Linked DNA regions of Caballeronia sp. LZ062. The protein of the gene in region 1 interacts with the protein of each later gene in a pairwise test. Links are inferred from orthologs where the notes say so. Each region holds a gene or a part of one and is shown on either strand. Other genes may lie near its edges.

Evidence for each region.
Region 2: the proteins of P9239_RS15440 (region 1) and astE interact in binary tests that used the Escherichia coli proteins (3 or more experiments, as listed by UniProt). The link is inferred for Caballeronia sp. LZ062 from one-to-one orthologs.

Annotation. Positions count from the first base shown.
Region 1 is NZ_JARTWB010000002.1:2,008,812-2,020,945, forward strand. What follows is about bases 4,157-6,999. They hold P9239_RS15440 (TetR family transcriptional regulator), read left to right. Parts: upstream 4,157-5,177; coding sequence 5,178-5,822; downstream 5,823-6,999. Other genes in these bases: P9239_RS15435 (efflux RND transporter periplasmic adaptor subunit), read right to left, coding at 4,157-4,785; P9239_RS15445 (cysteine hydrolase family protein), read right to left, coding at 5,832-6,446; P9239_RS15450 (SRPBCC domain-containing protein), read right to left, coding at 6,505-6,999. Also shown: P9239_RS15425 (efflux transporter outer membrane subunit), read right to left, coding at 1-333; P9239_RS15430 (efflux RND transporter permease subunit), read right to left, coding at 335-3,535; more of P9239_RS15435, read right to left, coding at 3,553-4,156; more of P9239_RS15450, read right to left, coding at 7,000-7,311; P9239_RS15455 (DUF427 domain-containing protein), read right to left, coding at 7,389-7,763; P9239_RS15460 (carboxypeptidase regulatory-like domain-containing protein), read right to left, coding at 7,917-8,417; P9239_RS15465 (DegQ family serine endoprotease), read right to left, coding at 8,548-10,050; P9239_RS15470 (YadA-like family protein), read right to left, coding at 10,239-12,134.
Region 2 is NZ_JARTWB010000002.1:1,427,544-1,439,834, reverse strand. The notes cover bases 5,488-8,487. They hold astE (succinylglutamate desuccinylase), read left to right. Parts: upstream 5,488-6,480; coding sequence 6,481-7,494; downstream 7,495-8,487. Other genes in these bases: P9239_RS12810 (ABC transporter substrate-binding protein), read left to right, coding at 7,757-8,487; astB (N-succinylarginine dihydrolase), read left to right, coding at 5,488-6,497. Outside these bases: P9239_RS12845 (GlxA family transcriptional regulator), read left to right, coding at 1-152; P9239_RS12840 (aspartate aminotransferase family protein), read left to right, coding at 285-1,514; aruF (arginine/ornithine succinyltransferase subunit alpha), read left to right, coding at 1,549-2,595; astA (arginine N-succinyltransferase), read left to right, coding at 2,592-3,620; astD (succinylglutamate-semialdehyde dehydrogenase), read left to right, coding at 3,633-5,105; more of astB, read left to right, coding at 5,121-5,487; more of P9239_RS12810, read left to right, coding at 8,488-8,569; P9239_RS12805 (HlyD family secretion protein), read right to left, coding at 8,636-9,499; P9239_RS12800 (DUF1656 domain-containing protein), read right to left, coding at 9,541-9,741; P9239_RS12795 (FUSC family protein), read right to left, coding at 9,731-11,911; P9239_RS12790 (efflux transporter outer membrane subunit), read right to left, coding at 11,923-12,291. UniProt on the Escherichia coli protein: Transforms N(2)-succinylglutamate into succinate and glutamate.

The DNA.
Region 1 (12,134 bases):
GGACGGGAACAGCTCCGAGCGCACGATGCGGTACTGCGCCTGCGCCGCCTGAATGTTGAGCACCGACGTGCGCAAGTCGCGGTTGTTCTTAAGCGCGATGTCGATGAGCCGCTGAAGCCGCGCATCCACGAAGAAATCGCGCCAGCCGATCTCCGCCCCGGCGACGCCGTTCGCACTGCGCGCGCCGGCATCGGCCGCGCCCGGCTGCGTGGCGTACACGCCGCCGGTCGGGAACGTCGACGAGACCGGCGCCGCGGGACGCTCGTACTTCGGGGCCATCGAGCAGCCCGCCAGCACGGCGACGGCCGCTGCAATCAAGGAAAGTCTACGCATTTCAATGTCCTTCGTTGGAGCCGCCGCCATCGCGCGGACGGTGCTCATCGGGATGATGCTGCTCGTAGTGCTCGAGCGCCGTCTCCGGATTTTCCTTCTCGCCGCTGAACTGCGCGCGGATCACGACGAAGAACATCGGGACCATGAAGATCGCGAGGAAGGTCGCGGTCAACATGCCGCCGATCACGCCGGTACCGATCGCGTGCTGGCTCGCGGAACCCGCGCCGTTGCTGATCGCAAGCGGCATCACGCCGAGAATGAACGCGAGCGAGGTCATCAGAATCGGGCGCAAGCGCAGCCGCGCTGCTTCCATCGCCGCTTCGATCGGGCCCATCTTCTCCGACATCTGCAATTCGCGGGCGAATTCCACGATCAGAATTGCGTTCTTCGCCGACAAACCGACCGTGGTCAAGAGACCCACCTGGAAGAACACGTCGTTTTCCAGACCGCGCAACGTGACGGCGAGCAGCGCGCCGATCACGCCGAGCGGCACGACCATGATGACCGAGAACGGAATCGACCAGCTTTCATACAGCGCCGCGAGACACAGGAACACGACGAGAATCGAGATGCCGTACAGAATCGGCGCCTGCGAACCCGACTGAATTTCCTGATACGACAGCCCGGTCCATTCGTAGCCGATGCCCGCCGGCAGCTTCGCCGCGATGGCTTCCATCGCCTGCATCGCCTGGCCGGTGGATTTGCCGGGGCCAGCCGCGCCCTGGATTTCGACCGACGAGATACCGTTGTAGCGTTCCAGCTTCGGCGAGCCGTACGTCCAGTCGCCGGTGGCGAACGCGGAGAACGGCACCATCCCGCCCGATCCGTTGCGCACGTACCAGTCGTTCATGTTCTCCGGCGTCATGCGGAACGGCGCGTCGGCTTGCAGGTACACCTTCTTGATCCGGCTGTCCGTATCGAGGAAGTTGTTCACGTACTGCGAAGCCCACGCGATCGAGAACGTCTGGTCGATCGACGCCGCCGTCACGCCGAGCGCGAGCGCCTTCTCACGGTCGATATTCACCTTGAACTGCGGCGTATCGTTCAGGCCGTTCGGGCGCACCTGCGCGAGCGTCGGGTCCTTCGCGGCCATGCCGAGCAGCTGATTGCGCGCGGCCATCAGCGCGTCGTGGCCCACGCCTGCGCGATCCTGCAGTTCGAAGTCGAAGCCCGCGGCCGTGCCGAGTTCAGGAATGGACGGCGGATTGACCGGGAACACCACCGCGTTCTTGTAGCCCGCGAAGCGCCCGAACAAGCGGCCCACCAGCGCCTGCACCTTCTGGTCGCCCTTCTGGCGCTGCGCGTAGTCCTTCATGCGCACGAACACGAGACCCGCGTTCTGACCGCGGCCCGCGAAGCTGAAGCCGTTGACCGTGAACGTCGATTCGACGATGGACGCTTCCTGATTCAGCAGATAGTCGGAGACGTCCTTCAGCGCGCGCGCCGTGGTTTCCTGCGTCGAACCGGCCGGCGTCTGCACGAGCACGAACATCGTGCCCTGGTCTTCGTCGGGAAGGAACGACTTCGGCAGCTTCACGAACAGGAAGCCGACCGCGACGATCACGACCAGATAGATGACGAGCCAGCGCCCGGAGCGCCGGATCACGTGATAAACGCCCGAATGGTACTTGTCGCGGCTCTTGTCGAACGTGCGGTTGAACCAGCCGAAGAAGCCCTTCTTCGCTTCGTGATGACCTTGCGGAATCGGCTTAAGGATGGTCGCGCACAGCGCCGGCGTGAGAATCAGCGCGGTCAGCACGGAGAGCACCATCGCCGAGACGATCGTGAGCGAGAACTGTCGATAGATCGCGCCCACCGAGCCGCCCGACAACGCCACCGGCACGAACACCGCCGACAGCACGAGCGCGACGCCCACCAGCGCGCCGGTGATCTGGCCCATTGCCTTGCGCGTTGCGTCGCGTGGCGATAAGCCCTCCTCCGCCATCACGCGCTCGACGTTTTCCACGACCACGATTGCATCGTCCACCAGCAAGCCGATCGCGAGTACTAGACCGAACATCGATAGCGTATTGATGGAAAAGCCCACCGCCGCCATGATCGCGAACGTGCCGAGCAACACGACCGGCACCGCGATGGTCGGAATCAGCGTGGCCCGCAAGTTCTGCAGGAACAGATACATCACGAGGAACACCAGCACGATGCCTTCGATCAGCGTCTTGACCACGTCCTCGATGGACAGCCGCACGAACGGCGTGGTGTCGTACGGATACTTGACGACGAGCCCGTTCGGGAAGTACTTCGACAGTTCGTCGATCTTCTGGCGCACGGCCTTCGCCGTGGCGAGCGCGTTCGCGCCCGTCGCGAGCTGAATGCCGAAGCCCGCCGCCGGCTGGCCGCTGTACTTGGTGTCGAAGTTGTAGTTTTCGCCGCCGAGTTCGATGCGCGCGACGTCCTTCAGGCGCACTTGCGAGCCGTCCTGATTCACCTTCAGCAGCACGTTGCCGAACTGTTCGGGCGTGGTGAGCAGCGTCGCTTCGGTGATGGTCGCCTGCAGCAACTGCCCGGGCACCGACGGCGTGCCGCCGAGCGAACCGCCCGCGACCTGCACGTTCTGCGCGGTGAGCGCCGCCTGCACGTCCACCGGCGTGAGGCCGAAGTTGTTCAGCTTGTCCGCGTTAAGCCAGATACGCATGGCGTACTGCGAGCCGAAGAGCGTCACCGTGCCCACGCCGTCCAGACGGCTGACCGGATCCTGGATGTGCGACGCCACGTAGTTCGCGAGGTCGTACTTGCTCATGCTGCCGTCCTGCGAGACGAACGCCAGCACGAGCAGGAAGCTGTTGCTCGACTTCGTGACCTTCGTGCCCAGCTGCTGCACGATCTGCGGCAGAAGCGGCGTTGCGAGCTGCAGCTTATTCTGCACCTGAACCTGCGCGATGTCCGGGTTCGTGCCCGGCGCGAACGTCAGCGTGATGGTCGCGGTGCCGGAGTCATCGGAGGTGGAGGACAGATACAGCAGGTGGTCGAGACCGCTCATCTGCTGCTCGATCACCTGCGTGACGGTGTTTTCGACCGTCTTCGCCGATGCGCCCGGATACGTCGCGCTGATCTGGACGGCCGGCGGCGCGATGGTCGGGTACTGCGCGACCGGCAGCGTGAAGATGGACGCGATACCCGCGAGCATCAAAACGATGGCGATCACCCACGCGAAAATCGGGCGATCGATAAAGAACTTTGCCATGAGGCGGGCTCCTGGTTTTACGCGCCCGACGCAGCAGACGCGGGCTGCGCGGACGAGGCGGGCTGCGCGGCCTGCGCATCGCTCGCCTGCGACGCTCCGGCTGCGGGCGCTGCGGGCAGTTGCGCGGGCACGGTCTTGACTTCCATGCCCGGACGCACCTTGTCGACGCCCTGCACGATCACGCGATCGCCGGCGGCAAGGCCGCTATCGACCACCCAGTTCTGACCGTAGGTGCCGGACGTCACGAGCTGGCGCAGCGCGACCTTGTTGTCGGCTCCGACGACGAGCGCCGTCGGCGTGCCCTTCTGGTCGTGCGTGATGCCGATCTGCGGCACGACGATGGCGCTCGGATTCACGCCTTCCTCGATGCGCGCCCGCACGAACATGCCGGGCAAGAGCACGCGGTCCTTGTTCTCGAAGATTGCACGGACCGTGACGGAGCCGGTGGTCGGATCGACGGTCACGTCGGTGAACTGCAGCTTGCCCTTTTCCGCATAGACGCGGCCGTCTTCGAGCACGAGCGAGACTTTCGCAGCGTTCGGGCCGCTCGTCGTGAGACGGCCTTGCTGAATCTGGCGGCGCAGCTTGAGACCGTCGAGGCTCGATTGCGTGAGGTCGACGTACATCGGGTCGAGCTGCTGGACGGTCGCCATCAGCGTGGCCTGGCTCGCCTGCACGTAAGCGCCCGGCGTGACCTGCGAGATGCCGACCTGGCCCGTCACGGGCGCCACGACATCCGTGTAGCCGAGGTTGATCGCCGCGGTATCCACCGCTGCCTTGCCGGCGGCCACGTCGGCGGCGGCCTGGCCTTGCGAGGCGACCGCGTTGTCGTAGTCCTGCTTGCTGACTGCGTTCGCCGCGACCAGCACCTTGTAGCGATTCGCCTGCGCGGTCGTCGTTGCGAGATTCGCCTGCGCCTTAGCGAGCGACGCCTTCGCGTTGTTCAACTGCGCGATGTAGGGCGCCGGATCGATCTTGTAGAGCCGCTGGCCCGCCTTGACGATGCTGCCTTCCGTGAATTCCCGGCGCTGGACGACGCCGTCCACGCGCGCCCGCACCTGCGCGACGAGATACGCGCTCGTGCGGCCCGGCAGTTCGGTCGTGACCGGCACGCTGCTCGGCTGGATCGTCACGACGCCGACTTCGGGCGTCTGCGGCGGCGGCGCCGATTGTTTTTGTCCGCACGCCGCCAGCAGGATGGCAGCCGTCGCGGCACTGACGAGGTGAAACGGAACCCTTTCGAAGCGCATGGAGCGACCTCTGTTCGTGACTGATAGCGAAAAAAACACGCGCACCTTCCGCTCGGCGCCTCAGGGACGAGACGCACTTCTCTCCGGAACGCGATGCGCACATTAGCGAGCGCACGGCGCGCCTTAGAAGACGGCGGCGCAATGCGCGAATCTGAACAACGATGGTGACGTCAGTGACTAGCCGACAAATGCTCGTGCCTTGACGTCGTGTGGGCTGGTATTATAAATACATTCACGAATGGATGTAAAAATAAGATCGCCCGAAGATTACGGCCGTAACGAGAGATTCCGCCGCCGACCTTCGACAAAAAGCGTACAACCTTTCAGTTACCACATTCACACCCCCGCATCGCGAGAACATCTGCGCGCGGAAAGCCGTCAGTTCCCAGGATATGGTCAGACGAACCAAGGAAGAAGCGCAGGAGACGCGCAACCGCATTCTCGACGCCGCCGAGCGCGTTTTTTATGAAAAAGGCGTCTCGCGCACGTCGCTCGCGGACATCGCGCAGGCGGCAGGCGTGACGCGCGGCGCGATCTACTGGCATTTCGCTAACAAGGGCGACCTGTTCAACGCCATGTTCGAACGCAGCCTGCTCCCGCTCGACGAACTCGTCGAAGCCACGCTCGACGGCAAGGAGCCGGACCCGCTCGCGCGCGTCCGCGAAATTTTCATCTGGTGCATGCGCAACATCACCGAGGACGAGAAGCGCCGGCGCGTCTTCGACATCCTGTTTCTGAAGTGCGAGTTCGTCGAGGAAATGGGGCCGGTGCGCGAGCGCCAGCAAAACAACATGCGCGACGGCATGGAGCGCATCGCGCGGGCGCTGCGCAACGCCATCGACAAGGCGCAGCTCCCGGCGGCGCTCGACGTGCGCCGCGCTACCACGCTCTTGCACGCGCTTTTCACGGGCATCCTGCACGATTCGCTGATGATGCCCGATAGCGTCGATCCCGCCAAAGACGCCGAAGCGCTCATCGACGCCTGCTTCGACGCGCTGCGCGCCAGTCCCGCTCTGCTCACGACCGAACGCGTCTGAACGGTCCGCTCAACGCGCACGCGCCCGCTGGTTCGACGCGTAGATGCTATCGCGCGGCGGCGCCTCGCCGGTTTCGAGCGCCGCGATCCATTCGTCCGTGGTCAGGACCGCAGCGAAGCGCGACTGCATGACGACCGTGAACACGCGGTGAATCTCTTCGGCGCTCGCCCGCCCCGCGCGATTCTCGTAGGGCACGGCGCCGGTGGCATCGGTGAGGAACTCCACGGACAGCCCCGCATGCACCGCGTGCCGCACCGTGGAGTCGTCGCAATTGTGTGTCATGTAGCCGGCGACCACGATGGTGTCGATGTCGTGCGCGTTCAGCCAGTCGCCCAGATCGGTGCCGGCAAACGCGCTCGGCAGCGCCTTCTCGACGTAGTGCGCGCGAGGCCGCGCCGCCACCGACTCGTGCAACTCCGCCATTTTCGAGCCGCGCGCAAAGATCGGCGCGGTCGCGGGCGCGAAGTTCTGCACGACGACAATCGGCACGCCGTGCGCGTCCGCCGCGTCCATCGCGCGCGTGATATTGGCGAGCGACACGTTCACATCGGGAAATTCGATCGGCAGATTGCCGTTGACATACTCGTTCTGCACGTCGATGACGATCAGGGCGCGGCGCGGCATGGTGGGTCCTTGCGGAAAACGTCGAAGATGGACCCAGCACTCTAGCGCCGATCGCCTTTCAGTGCAGACTTCCGCGCTCCGCGAAGAACGCGAACAGCGCGACGAGCGCGAGCATGACCGCCCACGCCCAGCCGGGCAGGCCGAACGGATGAGGATCGTGCTCGTGATGGCGTTCTCGATGCGCGAACGGATGCCCGCCCAGCCGATGCCGCAGCACGCCGGTGGGCGCGGCATCGCCGGGTGCGCCGTGAACCGCGCGCGCAGTCGCTCCCGCGCGCCGGGAGAACGCCGCCGACATCGCGCCGGGGCGGAGGAAAACATGACGGCGCGGATGGTCGCCCGCCGCGCGCAGCGACGGCAGCCCGTGCTTCGCGCGCACGACTTCGCAGAATTCCGCGAAGAAGTCGTCGGCGCCCTCGCGCAACGCGTTCTCGATCTGGCGCGTCGGCAGGCCCGCGAGCGGTCCTGAAACCGTCGCCCAGACGGTGTATTCGATCCACGTCGACGCGCTGTCTTCGCCGTCGCCGCCGCGGTTGAGCGCGACCGCGATCTGTCCGCGCAGCGAACCGACGCCCTCGCCGCGCTCCTTGAAGCTGAGCGTGCGCGCGTAGGCGCGGTCGTCTTCGTCCTGGGAATCGTCCTGCAAATGGTCCTGCCGCGTGCGCCCGGCCGCGTGTGCCCGCACGTCGTAACGGGCGCGCAGCGCGCCCAGCGGCACGATCAAGGTGAGCGCGTACTCGCCCGCCGGCGTGCGCGTGAAGGATTCGCAATTGTCGAGACTCGCGCGCAGCAACGCGAGATCGCCGAGCGCGTCCTCGACATGTGCCGGATCGAGCGGCACGCGCAACGCTTCGGTGACTTCCATCCGAGCCTCCGGGACAAGAAACGCGTCTTGGCTGCTTTATCGCACGCCGAAAAGAATGCGTCTGTTGGCCGGACCGCCTAAGCCGTCTCGTCGATACGATCGACGCGCGACGGATAAAACGCCAGATAGCCCTTGATCTGCAGAGCGGCGTCGAACGGGCTTTCGTAGCTCCACGCGGCGTTTTCCACGGGACCGTCTTCGGTCAGCAGATGGTAGTGCGTGGCCTCGCCCTTGAACGGGCAGTGAGAAGTGTGTGTGGAGCGTTCGAGCCGCGCCATGTTGACATCCGCGCGCGGGAAATAGTGAACGTTCTCGTGCCCCGTTTCGATGAGCGTCATGGACGCATGGGTGTCCGCAAACGTGACGCCCTGATGGATCACGCGGCAGCGCCGGCTGTTCGGCTTGATCTCGATGCGGCGCGCCTCTTGTCCGTGATTCAGGTCCGTGCTCATCGTGGAGTCCTCCGCGCTGCGGTCGAGAGAATCGCAAGACGCGGCGGCGCCTCGCTCACAAAAAAGCCACGAGCCGGGAGCGACTCGTGGCTTCATTATGAGACAAGTTTTTACCGCAAGACAGAGGCGGCGTTCGATTCACGGATCACCGCGTCATTGAATAGTCCAATGGAAAGCGGCCTTCGCCTTGCCCGGCCCGGACACGTTGACGGACTGCTTCTTTTCCTGATCCTTGTACTTGGCGTACACGGTGTAGCTGCCCGGCGGCAGCTTGACGAGCATGTACGGTCCCATCGATTCGGTGTTCAGCACTTCGCCACCCATTCCGCCGACGATGCGCACGGTCACGCCCGAAAGATAATCCGCGGTCGGTCCCGTGAAGCGCAACGACAGCGGCCAGTGCGCCTGTTCGCGCAACAGTGCGCGCGATTCGTCGAGACCGACGCCGCCCGACGTGTACGAGACGTCGCCTTGTTGCTGAACTTGCGGCAGGCCGCCGCCGTTGGCATTGCCGGCGCTGCCGGTATCGCTCGTGCCGGCGCTGGCCGGATTGGCCGCGTCGGCAGGCTGCTGCGCCCAAGCGCCGCTCGCGAGTGGCGCGGTCAATGCCGTCGCCAATAGCATCGCCGCTAATTTGCCCGTTTTGCTCTTCATCTTCTTGGCTCCTTTTTTCCGATGCCGCCGCGCCACGGCGCGCCAGCGTCACGCCCGATGCGCGGTGACACGCGATGGGGCCCCGGCGTGGCAAACAGCATCCTCCGTGCCCGCATCGCGCGTCGCTGCATCAGCCGAGATCGACCGGCACGAAGATCTGCGCATCGTCGCGCTGGATCAGAAGCGCGATGCTGTCGCCGGCGTGCGAGATCATCGACTTGAGCTGCTGCACGCTCGTGACCGGCTGGCCGTTTACCGCGAGGATCACGTCGCCGGGCTGGATGCCCGCGCTCGCCGCCGCGCCGCTCGCCTGCTGAACGACGAGCCCGCGCGAAAGCGAGGCCTGCTGTTTCTCGTCGGGCGTGAGCGGCCGCACCGCGACGCCGAGACGCGCATCCTGCGACCCGCCGCCCTGATCGCCGTTGGCATCGGTGCTCGCGGTTTTCGCGTCCTTCAGCGCGCCGACGGTCACGGTGAGATCCTTCGAGCCCTTGTCGCGCCACACCTGCACCTTCGCGGAACTGCCCGGCGACAAGCCGGCAACCTGCGACGGCAGCGACGTCGAATCCGTCACCGGCACGCCATTGAGCGCGGTGATCACGTCGCCCGGCTGCAGGCCGGCCTTGGCTGCGGGTCCGCCCGGCTCGACCGAACTCACGAGCGCGCCCTGCGGCGACTTCATGCCGAAGGAATTGGCGAGCGTCTGGTTCATCGCCTGAACGGTGACGCCCAGGCGGCCGCGATCCACGTGACCGGTCTTGATGAGCGCGTCTTTGACCTTGATGGCTTCGTTGATCGGGATGGCGAACGACAAGCCCTGGAAGCCGCCCGTCTGCGAGTAGATCATCGAATTGATGCCGATGACTTCGCCTTGCAGATTGAAGAGCGGTCCGCCCGAGTTGCCGGGATTCACCGGCACGTCGGTCTGGATGAACGGCGTGTAGTTTTCGTTCGGCAAGGCGCGCGACTTCGCGCTGATGATGCCTGAGGTCACGGTGTTATCGAACCCATACGGCGAGCCGATCGCCACGACCCACTGCCCGACCTTGCTGCCGTTCGGATCGCCGATCTTGACCGTCGGCAGGTTCTTGGCGTCGATCTTCAGCACGGCGACGTCCGACTGCTTGTCCGAGCCGATCACCTTCGCGCGATACTCGCGCTTGTCCGTGAGCTTGACGGTGACGACGTTCGCGTTATCGACGACGTGCGCGTTCGTCAAGATGTAGCCGTCGCTGCTCACGATGAAGCCCGAACCGAGCCCTTCGCTCGGACGGTCCGCGCCGGGGCCGTTATCGCCGCCGCCGAAGCCCGGCATGCCGCCGAAGCGCTTGAAGAACTGGTAGAACGGATCGTCCGGGTCCATCGGCACCTGGTTCTGGCTGCGGCGAGCGGACGTCTGCTTGACGAGATGCTTCGCGCTGATGTTCACCACAGCCGGCCCGTACGTTTCGACGAGCCCGGAAAAGTCGGGCACGCCCGTTTTGGCGGCGGCTTCGGCCGGCATCATCGCGGCTTGCGCGGGGGCAATGACCTGCGGCGCGGGAATGTTGTTGTGACCGGCGACATAGCCCGCCGACAAGGCAACGGCGACGGCGGCTGCGACGGCGCTGCGGGTGAGGATCTTCGCTTTCATCGTTGTACTCCTGACGGATTGCAATGCGCTTTGACAAGCTTGCGCAATGGGATGAACGAAGATTACGGCGCGTGGCTTAAATGTCTCTTAAACGGTGAAAGCCCGGCCACACGCGGCGACGCGCCATAAAAAACGGGCGGCTACCCTTCCGGATAGCCGCCCGTACTACTGCTTGAGTGCGGTCGAGCTTAGAACTCGTAGCCGACCTGACCGCGCACACCGGTATCGCCGTGCGGCGTGATCGATGCAGCGGCGTTCACGAGCCAGCGGCTGTCGCGCGAGCGATACGTCGCACCGAGGCCCATTGCCGTGTAACCCTTGTAGTTGCCGACGCCTGCCGCGACCACCGTCTTGCCCGGCTGGCTCGGCGTGAGGTTCGGCATGGCCATCGCCGCCGCGACGCCTGCGAACGCCTGGCGCGCCGTGGCGTTGACGCTGTTCTGAACCGCGTTCAACTGGTTCATGTTAGCTGCGTCCGTGCCGTTGACACCCGGTGCGACGTTGGTCAGGCGACGTTCGTTACCGGCCGAACCGATGGACACCGTGTTGTCTTCATCGGCGACGGAACCGCTGCCGATTGCGACCGAGTTGTTGCCCGTTGCCTTCGAACCGTTGCCCATCGCAGTCGAATTCGCACCCGATGCGACGGCCGGCGAGTCGGTGTTCTGCGATGCGAACGCCGAGCTGGCAGCCGCGACATTGTTGATCTGCTGCGTGAGGCTCGCGACGTTCTGATTCGTGGCGTAGAGCTGCGAACCGTTGACCGCGTCGAGGCTGTCGGCGGAGAGCGTGCCGGCGGCGACGCCCGTCACCGTACGCGCGCCTTGCGTGCCCGTCATGTCGACGACCGTGCCGTCGTTGTCCTTGGCGACCGTGATGTTGCGCGTGGTCGCGTCCTGCTTCACCAGACCGACGTTGCCGCTCGAAATCTGCTGATTGATGTTGCTGATATCGGTCGTGTTCTTCGCGATGTCGACCGTGTTCTGCGCGACATTGGTGTTCAGGTTGGCGATGTCCGCGGTGTTCTTGGCGATGTCGGCGCTGTTCTGAGCGATGTTCGCGGTGTTCTGCGTGACGGTCGTGCTGAGGCTGGCGATATCGGCCGTGTTTTGCGCCACGTTCTGATTGGTCGCATAGAGTTGCGAGCCGTTCACGGCATCGGTGCTCGTCGCGTTCAACTGCGCAGCCGTCACGCCCGTCACCGTGCGCGTGCCGCCGGTGCCCGTCATGTCGACCACGGTGCCGTCGGTGTTCTTGGCGACGGTGATGACACGCGTCGTCGGGTCTTGCTGCACCAGGCCCATCGCGCCGTTATTGAACTGGTTGACGATGTTGTTGATGTCGGACGTGTTCTTGGCAATATCGGTCGTGTTTTGCGCAACGGCCTGATTCGTGGCGTAGAGCTGCGAGCCGTTGACCGCGTCGGTGCTGGTCGCGTTCAACTGCGCAGCGGTTACGCCCGTCACCGTGCGCGTGCCTGCCGTGCCCGTCATGTCTACGGTCGTGCCGTCCGTGTTCTTCGCGACCGTGATGTTGCGCGTCGTCGCGTCCTGCTGCACCAGACCGATCGTGCCGTTGTTGATCTGGGTGGACATGTTGGCAATATCAGTCGTGTTCTGCGCAACGTTTTGATTCGTTGCATAGAGTTGCGAGCCGTTGACCGCGTCGGTGCTGGTCGCGTTCAACTGCGCAGCGGTTACGCCCGTCACCGTGCGCGTGCCTGCCGTGCCCGTCATGTCCACGGTCGTGCCGTCCGTGTTCTTCGCGACCGTGATGTTGCGCGTCGTCGCGTCCTGCTGCACCAGACCGATCGTGCCGTTGTTGATCTGGGTGGACATGTTGGCAATATCAGTCGTGTTCTGCGCAACGTTCTGATTCGTTGCATAGAGCTGCGAGCCGTTGACCGCGTCGGTGCTCGTCGCGTTCAACTGACCCGCCGTCACGCCCGTCACCGTGCGCGTGCCTGCCGTGCCCGTCATGTCGACGGTCGTGCCGTCCGTGTTCTTCGCGACGGTAATGTTGCGCGTCGTCGCGTCCTGCTGCACCAGACCGATCGTACCGTTGTTGATCTGGGTCGACATGTT
Region 2 (12,291 bases), 580 kb from region 1 along the record:
GGTTTTCTTCGGCGGCGCATTTTTCCAATGCGTATCGTGACCGCTTCGGCGTGACGCCGCGAGAGGAGCGGCGCAATTGGATTGAAAAGCAGCGCGGCGCGCTCGACGAACCGCGCGGCGGGGCGTTGATCGAGCCGCCCGAATCGCGTTGAGGCGGCGCGCTGAAACGTAGCGTGAAAGCGCATGAAAGCATGTCGCGAACGCGCAAGACGGAACGCACGCAAGCGCCTAATATCGAAAGCATTGCAATACGACTGCAGCAAGAACCCGTAGAGGAGTGGCTCATGACCGACATCAATGTGAATCGCGGTACGTTCGACGAAGTAATGGTTCCGGTGTTTTCGCCCGCCAGTTTCGTGCCGGACAGAGGCCGCGGCTCGCGCGTATGGGACACCGAAGGCCGCGATTACATCGACTTCGCCGGCGGCATCGCGGTCACAGCGCTGGGCCACGCCCATCCCGAACTGCTGAAGGTGCTGCACGAGCAGGGCGAGAAGCTCTGGCACATCGGCAACGGCTATACGAACGCGCCGGTATTGCGTCTCGCGAAACGCCTGACGGACCTGACTTTCGCGGATCGCGCGTTCTTCGCGAACTCGGGCGCGGAGGCGAACGAAGCGGCGTTGAAGCTCGCGCGCCGCTATGCCATCGACAAGTTCGGTCCCGAGAAGATCGAGATCATCTCGTTCACGCAGTCGTTTCACGGCCGCACGTTCTTCACGGTGAGCGTCGGCGGCCAGCCGAAGTATGCGGAAGGCTTCGGGCCGCAGCCGCAAGGCATTCGCCATCTGCCGTATAACGATCTTGCGCAGGCGCTCGCCGCCATCGGCGACAAGACGTGCGCGGTGATCGTCGAGCCGGTGCAGGGCGAAGGCGGCGTGCTGCCCGCCGATCCCGCGTTTCTGAAGGGCCTGCGCGAAGCGTGCGACAAGCACGGCGCTTTGTTGATTTTCGACGAAGTGCAAACCGGCGTCGGCCGCACCGGCACCTTCTACGCGTACATGCAATACGGCGTCACGCCCGACATTCTCACGACCGCGAAGGCGCTCGGCAACGGCTTTCCCATCGGCGCGATGCTGACTACCGATGCCATCGCGCAGCACTTCAAGGTCGGGGTTCACGGCACGACGTACGGCGGCAATCCGCTCGGCGCGTCCATCGCGGAGAAAGTGGTCGAGTTGATCAGCGATCCGAAACTGCTCGAAGGCGTCGGCGTGCGCAGCGAAGCAATCAAGGCGCATCTCGCGCGCATCAACGAGCGGTTCGGCCTGTTCAAGGACATTCGCGGCCGCGGTCTTTTGATCGGCGCGGAACTCGCCGACGCTTACAAGGACCGCGCCAAGGACGTGCTCAACGCGGCGGCGGCCAACGGCGTCATCATGCTGATCGCCGGGCCGAACGTGCTGCGCTTCGCACCGTCGCTCATCATGCCGATGGCCGATCTCGACGAAGGCTTCGCGCGCATCGAGAAGGCGATCGAGCAGGTCGTGGGCGCGACGGCCGTCGCACGCTGATTCATCGTTGACCACCGCTTTACAGGAAACGGCGATGCTATTCGTTCGTCCGGCAAGACTCTCCGATCTCGACGAGCTGGAGCGCATGGCGCGCTCGGCCGCGCCCGTGCTGCACTCGTTGCCGCGCGACCGGCGCGCGCTGGAAACGCGCGTCGCGCTCTCCGAGGATTCGTTTCGCGCCGAAGTCGATTTTCCCGGCGAAGAGTTCTATCTCTTCGTGCTGGAAGACGCGCGCACGGGCAAGCTCTACGGCACGTCGAGCATCGTCGCGTCGGCGGGCTATTCCGAGCCGTTCTACACGTTTCGCAACGACGCGCTGATCCACGCATCGCGCGAACTCAAGGTGAACCGCAAGATTCACGCGCTCACCATGTCGCACGAACTGACGGGCAAGAGCCGGCTCACCGGCTTCTATATCGATCCGTCGCTGCGCACGCCCGAGGGCGAAGCGACCGCGCATCTGCTTTCGCGCGCCCGCATGATGTACATCGCGGCGAACCGCAAGCGCTTTTCGAGCGAAGTGTTCTCGCTGATGCTCGGCGTCACCGATAACGCCGGCGTGTCGCCGTTCTGGGAAGCCGTCGGCCGCAAGTTCTTCGGCCGCGACTTCGAGCAGGTTGAACTGGAGTCGGGCGGGCGCAGCCGCACGTTCATCGCGGAAGTCATGCCGACGTATCCGCTCTACGTGCCGCTTCTGCCCGGCGAGGCGCAGCGCGTGCTCGGCGAGCCGAACGCAAGTACGCTGCTCGCCTACGACATTCACCTCGAAGAAGGCTTCGAGCCGGACCGTTTCGTCGATATTTTCGACGCCGGACCGGTGCTGACGCTCGCCGTGGACAAGAGCGCATCCGCGAGTTCCGGCGAACTGCGCGCGGTGCGCGAAGGCACGGACACGAAAGGCGCGGCGTATCTCGTCGCGGCGGGCGGGGCGCACGAGTTCCGCTGCATCGTCGCGGAACTGACGGGCACGCGCTCGGACGGCGCGGCGTTGAGCGCCGATGCGTGCGGCGCGCTCGGCGTCGCGGAAAAAGACACGGTGCGCTGCGTGCCGCTGCATCAAGCCTCGGGAGAATTGCAATGATCGTCGTGCGCTGCGTGCAGCCGGGAGATGTCGACGCGCTCGTCGCGCTGGCACTGGAAACGGGCCCGGGGCTCACCACGTTCAAGCCGGATCGCGCCGCGCTGGCGGCACGCGTCGAGCGCGCGCGCCGCACGCTCGCGGGCGGCGCCGAGCCGTTCGAAGCGGGCTACTTCTTCGTGATGGAAGACACCGCGACGGGCGATGTCGCGGGCGTGTGCGGCATCGAAACGGAAGTCGGCCTGGAACAGCCGTTCTACAACTATCGCGTGTCGACGGTCGTGCATGCGAGCAAGGACATGGGCGTGTGGACGCGCATGTCGCTGCTCAACATCTCGCACGATCTCACGGGCTATGCCGAAGTCTGCTCGCTGTTCCTGAGCCCGCGTTATCGCACGGCGGGCGTGGGCGGGTTGTTGTCGCGCTCGCGGTTCATGTTCATCGCGCAGTTCCGGGAACGCTTTCCGCAGCGGCTGTGCGCGGAATTGCGCGGTCATTTCGACGACAACGGCGAATCGCCGTTCTGGAACGCGGTCGGCTCGCACTTCTATCAGATCGACTTCAACGAAGCCGATTACCTGAGCTCGCACGGCAAGAAGTCGTTCCTCGCGGAACTGATGCCGCGTTACCCGGTGTATCTGGACTTGCTGCCGGAGTCCGCGCAGCAGACGGTCGGCGTCACGCACCGCGACACCGCGCCCGCGCGCAAGATGCTCGAAGCAGAAGGCCTGCGCTATGAGAACCACGTCGATATTTTCGACGCCGGTCCGGTGCTCGAATGCCACATCGCGGACTTGCGCACGGTGCGCGAAAGCGTGCTCGCGACGGTGCGCGTCGGCGAGCGCGACGACGCGCAGAGCGATGCGAAGAGCCTCGTGTCGAACACCTCGCTCGACGACTTCCGCTGCGGCGCAACCACCTGCGCTGTCGAAGACGGCACGTTCCTGCTGACCGCTGACGAAGCCGCCGCATTGCGCGTGCAGAACGGCGACACCGTGCGCGTGCTGACCTCGCAGCGCGCGAAATAACTGAGAGACGTCATGGATATTCGAAACCAGTTGTATATCGGCGGTGAGTGGCAGGACGGGCGGGGCCCGGCGTTCGCATCGCGCAATCCGGCAAGCGATGCAACCGTGTGGCAAGGCGCGAGTGCATCCGCCGACGACGTGGATCGCGCGGTGTCGTCGGCGCGGCGCGCGTTCGCGTCGTGGTCCGCCTTGAGCTTCGACGAGCGCGTTGCCGTCGCAAAGCGCTTCGCGTCGCTGCTGAACGAGAACAAGGAATGGCTCGCGCACGCCATCGGCCGCGAAACCGGCAAGCCGCTGTGGGAAGCGCGCACCGAAGTCGCGTCGATGGCCGCGAAGGTCGACATATCCGTGCAGGCGTATCACGAGCGCACCGGCGAAAAGCGCGCGCCGATGGCCGATGGCGTCGCGGTGCTGCGGCACCGGCCGCATGGCGTGGTCGCCGTGTTCGGGCCGTACAACTTTCCGGGGCACTTGCCGAACGGCCATATCGTGCCGGCGCTGATCGCGGGCAACGCGGTCGTGTTCAAGCCTTCGGAACTGGCGCCGGGCGTCGCGGCGGCGACCGTCGCGCTGTGGATCGAGGCCGGGCTGCCCGCGGGCGTGCTCAATCTCGTGCAGGGCGAAAAGGATACGGGCATCGCGCTCGCCAATCATCGGCAGATCGACGGGCTCTTCTTCACCGGCAGTTCGGATACCGGCACGCTGTTGCATCGCCAGTTCGGCGGGCGGCCCGAAATCGTGCTGGCGCTGGAAATGGGCGGCAACAATCCGCTCGTCGTCGCGCCGGTCGCGGATATCGACGCGGCCGTGCATCACACGATTCAATCCGCGTTTCTTTCGGCGGGCCAGCGTTGCACGTGCGCGCGCCGTCTTTTCGTTCCGGACGATGCGTTCGGCGAGCGCTTCCTGCAACGCTTCACGGAAGTGAGCGCGGGCATTCGCACCGGCGCCTACGACGACGAGCCGCAGCCGTTCATGGGTGCGGTCATCTCGGCGCGGGCGGCGGCGCGGCTCGTCGCGGCGCAGACGCAACTGATCGAGGCCGGCGCACGGCCCTTGCTTGTGATGCAGCAGCGCGCGGCGAACCTCGGTTTCGTCACGCCCGCCATTCTGGATGTGACCGGCGCCCGCGACGTTCCCGACGAAGAGCACTTCGGCCCGATGGTGCAACTCACGCGCTACAAGAGTTTCGATGAAGCCATCGAGCGCGCGAACGATACGGCCTTCGGCCTTTCCGCCGGCCTGCTCGCCGACGACGAAACCGCGTGGAGGCACTTCCAGCGCACGATTCGCGCGGGCATCGTCAACTGGAACCGGCCGACAAACGGCGCGTCGTCGGCGGCGCCGTTCGGCGGCGTCGGGCGCTCGGGCAATCATCGGCCGAGCGCGTACTACGCGGCGGATTACTGTTCGTATCCGATGGCGTCCGTGGAAAGCGCGCAATTGCAGATGCCCGCGAGCGTATCGCCGGGTCTCACGTTCTAAGCACCGGAATCCGACATGCAGGCACAGCAAGCCAATCTGACCCAGGACGCGCGCGCGGCGAGCGAAGCGAATTTCGACGGGCTCGTCGGCCCGACGCACAACTATGCGGGGCTCTCGTTCGGCAACGTGGCGTCGCGCAATAACGAGAAATCCGTCGCGAATCCGAAGGCCGCCGCGAAGCAGGGCTTGCGCAAGATGAAGCGGCTTGCGGACCTGGGCTTTCATCAGGGCGTGCTGCCGCCGCTCGAACGTCCGTCGATCCGGCTCTTGAAGAGTCTCGGCTTCGGCGGAACGGACGCCGCCGTGATCGAGCGCGCCGCCCGCGAAGCGCCGGAGCTGCTCGCCGCCGCGAGTTCGGCCTCCGCGATGTGGACCGCCAACGCTGCGACCGTGAGCCCGTCGGCCGATACGGCGGATGGGCGCGTCCACTTCACGCCCGCGAATCTCGCGGCGAAGCTCCATCGCGCGATCGAGCACGGCGAAACGCGCCGTTCGCTCTCAGCGATCTTCGCGGACGAAGCGCGCTTTCGCATCCATCATGCGCTGCCGGGCACGCCCGCGCTCGGCGACGAAGGCGCCGCCAATCACACGCGGTTCGCGCGGGAATACGGCGAGAAGGGCGTCGAGTTCTTCGTGTATGGCCGCAGCGAATACGGCCAGGGGCCGCAGCCGCAGCGCTTCCCCGCGCGGCAGACGCTGGAGGCGAGCCGCGCGGTCGCGCGCCTGCACGGGCTGTCGGACGCATCGACTGTGTTCGCACAGCAATCCCCCGATGTGATCGACGCCGGCGTGTTCCACAACGACGTCATCGCGGTCGGCAATCGCACGACGCTCTTCTGCCACGAGCGCGCGTTCGTCGATCAGCACAAGGTCTACGACGAACTCGCCGCGAAACTCGCCCAGCACGGCGCGGCGTTCACGGCGCTCGAAGTGCCGCAGAGCGAAGTGAGCGTGGCGGATGCGGTGTCGTCGTATCTGTTCAACAGCCAGTTGCTGTCGCGCGCGGACGGCACGCAAGTGCTCGTCGTGCCGCAGGAATGCCGCGAGAACGAGCGCGTGGCGGCGTATCTGGATTCGCTCGCCAATCGTGCAACGCCTATCGACGAAGTGCTCGTCTTCGACCTGCGCGAGAGCATGAAAAACGGCGGCGGCCCGGCGTGCCTGCGGCTGCGCGTCGTGCTCAACGGTGCCGAGCGCGCGGCCGTGAACCCGGGCGTGTGGATGAACGACGCGCTTTTCGCCCGCCTCGACGCGTGGATCGACACGCATTATCGCGATCGACTCGCGCCTGCCGATCTCGCCGATCCGCAATTGCTGGATCAATCGCGCACGGCACTCGACGAACTGACGACACTTCTCGGACTGGGCGCGATCTATGACTTCCAGCACTGAGCTTCTCGACGACTTTCTCGCGTTCTGTCTCGCGGGCAAGGAGCCTTCGACGCGGTCCGGCACGGCGGCATCCGGCGTGCGCTGGACGTGGCAGGGCGAAGGCGCCTTGCTGCTGGAACCGGCCGCTCAACCCGCGACGCATAGTGTGGTCGCGTCTGCCGGCATTCACGGCGACGAAACCGCGCCGATCGAAATGCTGTCGCGCCTTGTCGCCGATATCGCGACCGGAACGGCGGCGCTGGCGGCGCGCGTGCTGGTGATTCTCGGCAACATCGGCGCGATGCGTGCGGGCGTGCGCTATGCCGACGACGACCTCAATCGCCTGTTCGGCGGCCGTCATGCGAGCTTGCCTTCGAGCGTCGAAGCGCCGCGCGCAGCCGAACTCGAACGCGCGGCGCGCAGCTTCTTCGATGGCGTCGCGCACGCCAGGTGGCATATCGACATGCACACGGCCATTCGCGCGTCCGTCTTCGAGCAGTTCGCGCTGTTGCCGCACACCGGCGCGCCGCTTTCCCGCGCGATGTTCGACTGGCTGCGCGATGCGCGTCTGGAAGCGGTGCTGCTGCATCGGGAGAAGGGCAACACGTTTACGCACTTCACCGCCGAGCAGTGTGGCGCGCTCGCCTGCACGCTGGAACTGGGCAAGGTGCGGCCGTTCGGTCAGAACGATCTCGCGCGCTTCGCGGCATCGGATGCGGCTTTGCGGCGGCTCGTCGCGGGCAGCGCGCCGGTTGAAGAGACGCCGCTGCGCGTGTTTTCCGTCGTCGCGCAGATCGACAAGCAGAGCGAAGCATTTGTGCTGAATGTCGCCGCCGACGTGCCGAATTTCACGGCCTTCCCGAAAGGCACCGAACTCGCGCGCGACGGCGATTACACCTATCGCGTGACGCACGATGAAGAGCGCATCGTGTTTCCGAATCCGAAGGTGAAGCCCGGGCTGCGCGCCGGCCTCATGGTCGTCGATACCACGGACGCGACGCTCGCCTCGCTCCAATAAGGTCTCCACGTCGCGCTCGAACTTGCATGAGCGCGACATCCGTTTGCCTCTTTTCATTCCACTCTTTTCTAGCGAAGGCCACGGGCCGCCGCCTTCGGGCCGCGGCGCACGCGCGCTACAATCGCGACCCTGTGCTTGATGCGGTGCATCAAAAGTCTGTGCGTCGTTTGAGCGTTTTTATTGACGCCGCGATGCTGAAGTAGCCGGCCTTGTGCCGCATCGGACGACAGATCACGAAACAACTGGAAGGAGATGGCAGCAGATGAAATCGCAATGGATCAACCGCAAGCTCGCGGCGTTCGCCGTGCTCGGCGCCGTGACCGCAGCGGGCGCCGCGTCGCTTACCGCGCACGCCGCCGACAACATGAAGGAACTGCGCTTTGGCGTCGAGGCGTCGTATGCGCCGTTCGAGTCGAAGACGCCGGCAGGCGAACTGACGGGCTTCGACATCGACATCGGCAACGCGGTTTGCGCGAAGCTCAAGATGAAGTGCGTGTGGGTCGAAAACTCGTTCGACGGGCTGATTCCGGCTTTGCAGGCGCGTAAGTTCGACGGCATCAATTCGGATATGACGATCACCGACAAGCGCAAGGTCGCGATCGACTTCACCGATCCCATCTACACGATTCCGAATCAGTTGATCGCGAAGAAGGGCAGCGCGATCCTGCCGACGGTCGATGGACTGAAGGGCAAGCGCGTCGGCGTGCTGCAGGGTTCGATTCAGGAGACCTACGCGAAGGCCAAGTGGGCGCCCGCGGGCATCGATGTGGAGTCGTATCAGGCGCAGGATCAGATCTACGCGGATCTCGGCTCCGGGCGTCTGGATGCGGCGTTTCAGGATGCCGAGGCGGCGTCGAAGGGTTTCCTGAAGCAGCCGCAGGGCGCGGGGTTTGCGTTCGCGGGTCCGGCAGTGACGGATGACAAGCTGCTCGGCTCGGGTGTGGGCTTCGGCGTGCGCAAGAACGACCACGCACTGAAGGATGCGCTCAACCGCGCGCTGAAGGAACTGAAGGACGACGGCTCGCTCGACCGGCTCGCCGCGAAGTACTTCGATGTGAAGGTGGTGTTGAAGTAAGGGCGTGAGTTGGGAAAGCCCGCTTCGGTTTTGGGCGGGGCGGGCTTTTTTGCATGTTCCCTTCGCTCACATCGACGGCGCAATCACCACCGTGCACGTCGTCCCCGCCGCGAGCATGACGCCTTGCGGCACGTCGTCGATTCTCACGCGCACCGGCACGCGCTGCGCGAGCCGCACCCAATTGAACGTCGGGTTCACATCGGCAAGCAGTTCGCGGCTTTGCGGATTGTCGCGGTCATAGATGCCGCGCGAGATGCTCTCGACATGTCCGGTCAGCTCGCCGCCGCTCATCAGGCGAATCTGCGCGCGGTCGCCGACGCGCACATGTGGCAGCTTCGTTTCCTCGAAGTAGCCGTAGACCCAGAACGAATGACTATCGACGATGGCGAGCTTCGGCGTGCCCGCCGTCGCGTAGTCGCCGCGATACACGTTCAGGTTCGTCACATAGCCGTCCACCGGCGAATAGACCTTCGTACGCTCCAGATTCAGCTTCGCCGCATCGAGCGCGGCCTGCGCCTGCTGAAGCTGCGCAGCCGCCGTCGATGCCGTCTGCATCGCGTTTTCCTGCGCTTCCTTCGAGACGACGAGGCTGTCCATGTCCGCGCGTCGCGCCGCGTCCGAGCGGCGCATACGCAACTCGGCGGCGCGCGCCGCGACGTTCGCCTCGGCCTGTTCGACCGCGATCCGGTAATGCGACGGATCGATCTCCATCAGCAAATCGCCTTTCGCAACGAACTGGTTGTCGCGCACGGGCATCTGCACGACCGCGCCCGACACGTCCGGCGCGACATTGACGACATCGGCGCGCACGCGGCCATCGCGCGTCCACGGCTCGTCCATGTAATGCACCCACAGCATGCGACCGATGACGAGCGCGGCCGCGAAAATGACGATCGTCATGACGAAGCCGATGATTTTCCTGAGAACCATGATGCAACTCTTCTAAACGTGTGTGAGCGAATGCCTGCGTTTCAGCGATACACCGCGAGCCCGAGCGCGCCGCAAATGCAGACGAGCAGGCTCGCGCGAAACAGCGCCGGATGCCAGACCACGCGATAGATGCCCGTCAGCCCGAGCGCGCGGTCGATCACCCAGGTGATGAGCGCGCCCGCGGCAAAGAGGACGAGCAGCGTCGGCACATAGGCTTCGAGAATCGCGGTGTCACGCGGCATGGGGCGCTCCTTGGGGTGAATCGGGTTCGAGCGTGGCGAACGGCGACTCGCGGTCGAGCAGCGCCGTGCGAATGAAATGCAGATGACTGAGCATGCGTTGCAGCCGATGCCGCTCTTCGCGCGGATGCTCCGACGCGGCGATGAGACGCTGCACTTGCGCGATGGCCGTGCCGGCTTGTTTGAGCGCGGCGTCGAAGCGCGCGGCACCGGGCCGGTCGAAGAGGCGCGCGACGGCATCGAGCGTGGCGTCGATCTCGCGTCGCCACGGCAGCGAGGCGCTGTGATCCGGCGCATCCGACAGCGCCGCGATTTCACGCCGCAAATCGATCACCGCGCGCCCAACCTCCAGCACCGCGAAAAGCCACTGCAGCGCTTCGCGTTGCAGCGCGGGCCGTCCGGCGGCGAGCGCGTCGATCTGCGAAAGAACATCGCGCGTGCGGCTTTCGAAGCGCGTCGCCACGCTCGCGAGCCGGCCGCGTCGCGCGAGCACGACTTCGCGGCGCAGGTCCGCGAGCAAGAGACGCCGCAGCCACGGCGCATCGGTGGGCAGGAAGATCGCGAACGCGACGGCCGACACGATCATCGACAGCACGAGCGCAATGGCGTCGTTCATGAAGCCGGTCGGATCGTAGTGAACGAGGTTGTCCGGTCCTGCGAGAAAACAGAAAAAGATGCAATAGCCGATGCCCACGCCGGCCACCGGACGCCGCGTGCTCAGGAACGTGCCGAGCAGCAGCGCGGGCACGAGCGCGACGCACATCAGCACGAAGCCGTCCATGTGCGGAAACACGCCGAACACCACGATCATGCCGACCGCGGCGGCGAGTGCGGTGCCGATGGCCATTTGCGCCGACATGAGCGTCGGGCGCGCCGACGACGACGCGAGCGCGCAGACGGCCGCCGCGTTCAGCACCATGGTGCCGCCGCTCGGCCACGCGGTCGCGATCCAGAACGCGCTCAGCACGAACATCACGATGGCGCCGCGCACGCCGGCAATGGCAGCCGCGACGAGGTTGGTCTTCGGCACGTAGCGCGCGGCCGAGCGTTCCCGTTCATGCGACGGCGAAGCCAGCGATGCGTAGGTCTCCGCATAGGCCAGCATGTCGTCGACGAAGCGATACAGCAGTTCGGTCGCGGTATCGAATTCGAGCGGCGCGAACGCCGGATCGCTCGTGCGCGTCTCGCGCGCCGAACGCACGCGCTTCGGAAGCGCGGCCTTGAAGTCGCGCAATCGCGCGGCGGCGTGCGCGGCTTCTGCGGCGTTGCGCACGGGCACGCCTGCGTCGAGCAAAAGCGGCGGCACTTCGTGGATGAACGGCGTCAGCGCCGCGATGGTCGTCGCGGACGCGCTGTCGCGCAGGCGGTTCATCAACTGATGCAGTGCGTGGAAGCGCGTCGACGCCGTCATGAATTCGCTATTGAGGCGCGCGAGCCGCCCGCCGCGACGCCGCGATTCCGGGTGCTCGAACATGGCGACAGTGCGCGCCGCCTCGAAGCCGACGATATCCGCGACGAAGCCGAGATTCGCCCGCTCGATCTGCGCGCGCTCCATGTGGCCGGACATCGCGCGACACACGTAATCGACGAACTGCGTGAAGCGGCGGCGCACGGTCGCGCGAATCTGCTCGCCCGCGTGCTGCGGAAACACGAGCGCGCTCACCGCGCCCGCGCAGACGATGCCGAGCGTCACTTCGCCCACGCGCGTGAGCGCCGACAGATACGCGCCGTCCGCGTGCTGCGCGGCCGGAATGCCGATGAGCGCCGCCGTATAGCCCGCGAGCACGAAGCCGTAAGAGCGGAAATTGCGGTTGCGCGCCGCGCCCGCCGTGCAGATGCCGACCCACAGCGCCGTCGCCGACAAGAAAAGGACGGGCTGCTGCGCGAAAAGGCCGATCAGCGCGAGCATCACGACGAGCCCGACCATCGTGCCGCAGAAACGATAGAAACTCTTTGCGAGCACCATGCCGCTTTGCGGCTGCATCACGACGAAGACCGTGGTCATGGCGGTGCGCGGCTGCTGCATGTCGAGGCGCATGGCGATCCAGAGCGCGAGCAGCGCCGCGAGCACGGCCTTGAAGATGTAGACCCACGCGAGGCCGTCGGTGCGTGCCCAGTCGGCGAACGCGGCCATCGGCGTGATGCGCGCGGGCTTGGCTGTGGAGGATGACATGCGCGTTGCCTCTACTTCTCGCCGCCGGCGCGGGCGAACCGCCCGATGTGCTTCGACGGCGCGAGCGTCGCTTCGTCCGGCCCGTTCGCGGGATCGTCGATGCCGCCGCCGAGCGCCGCCGTGAGCGTCGCGTAAGCGCCGAGCCGTTGCGCCCGTACGCGCGCCTGGCCGTCCTGCGCGCGCAGAAGTTGCGATTGCGCAATCAGCACGTTGACGTAATCGGTCAGGCCGCGCTTGTAGCCTTCGTTGGCGAGGTCGTAGTTCTTGCGCGCGGCGGCGACCGAGCGGCCGGACGCGTCCAGTTGCGTATCCAGCGATTGCACGCGCACGACCTGATCGGCGATATCCTTGAGCGCCGCGACGAGCGTCGCGTTGTAGTG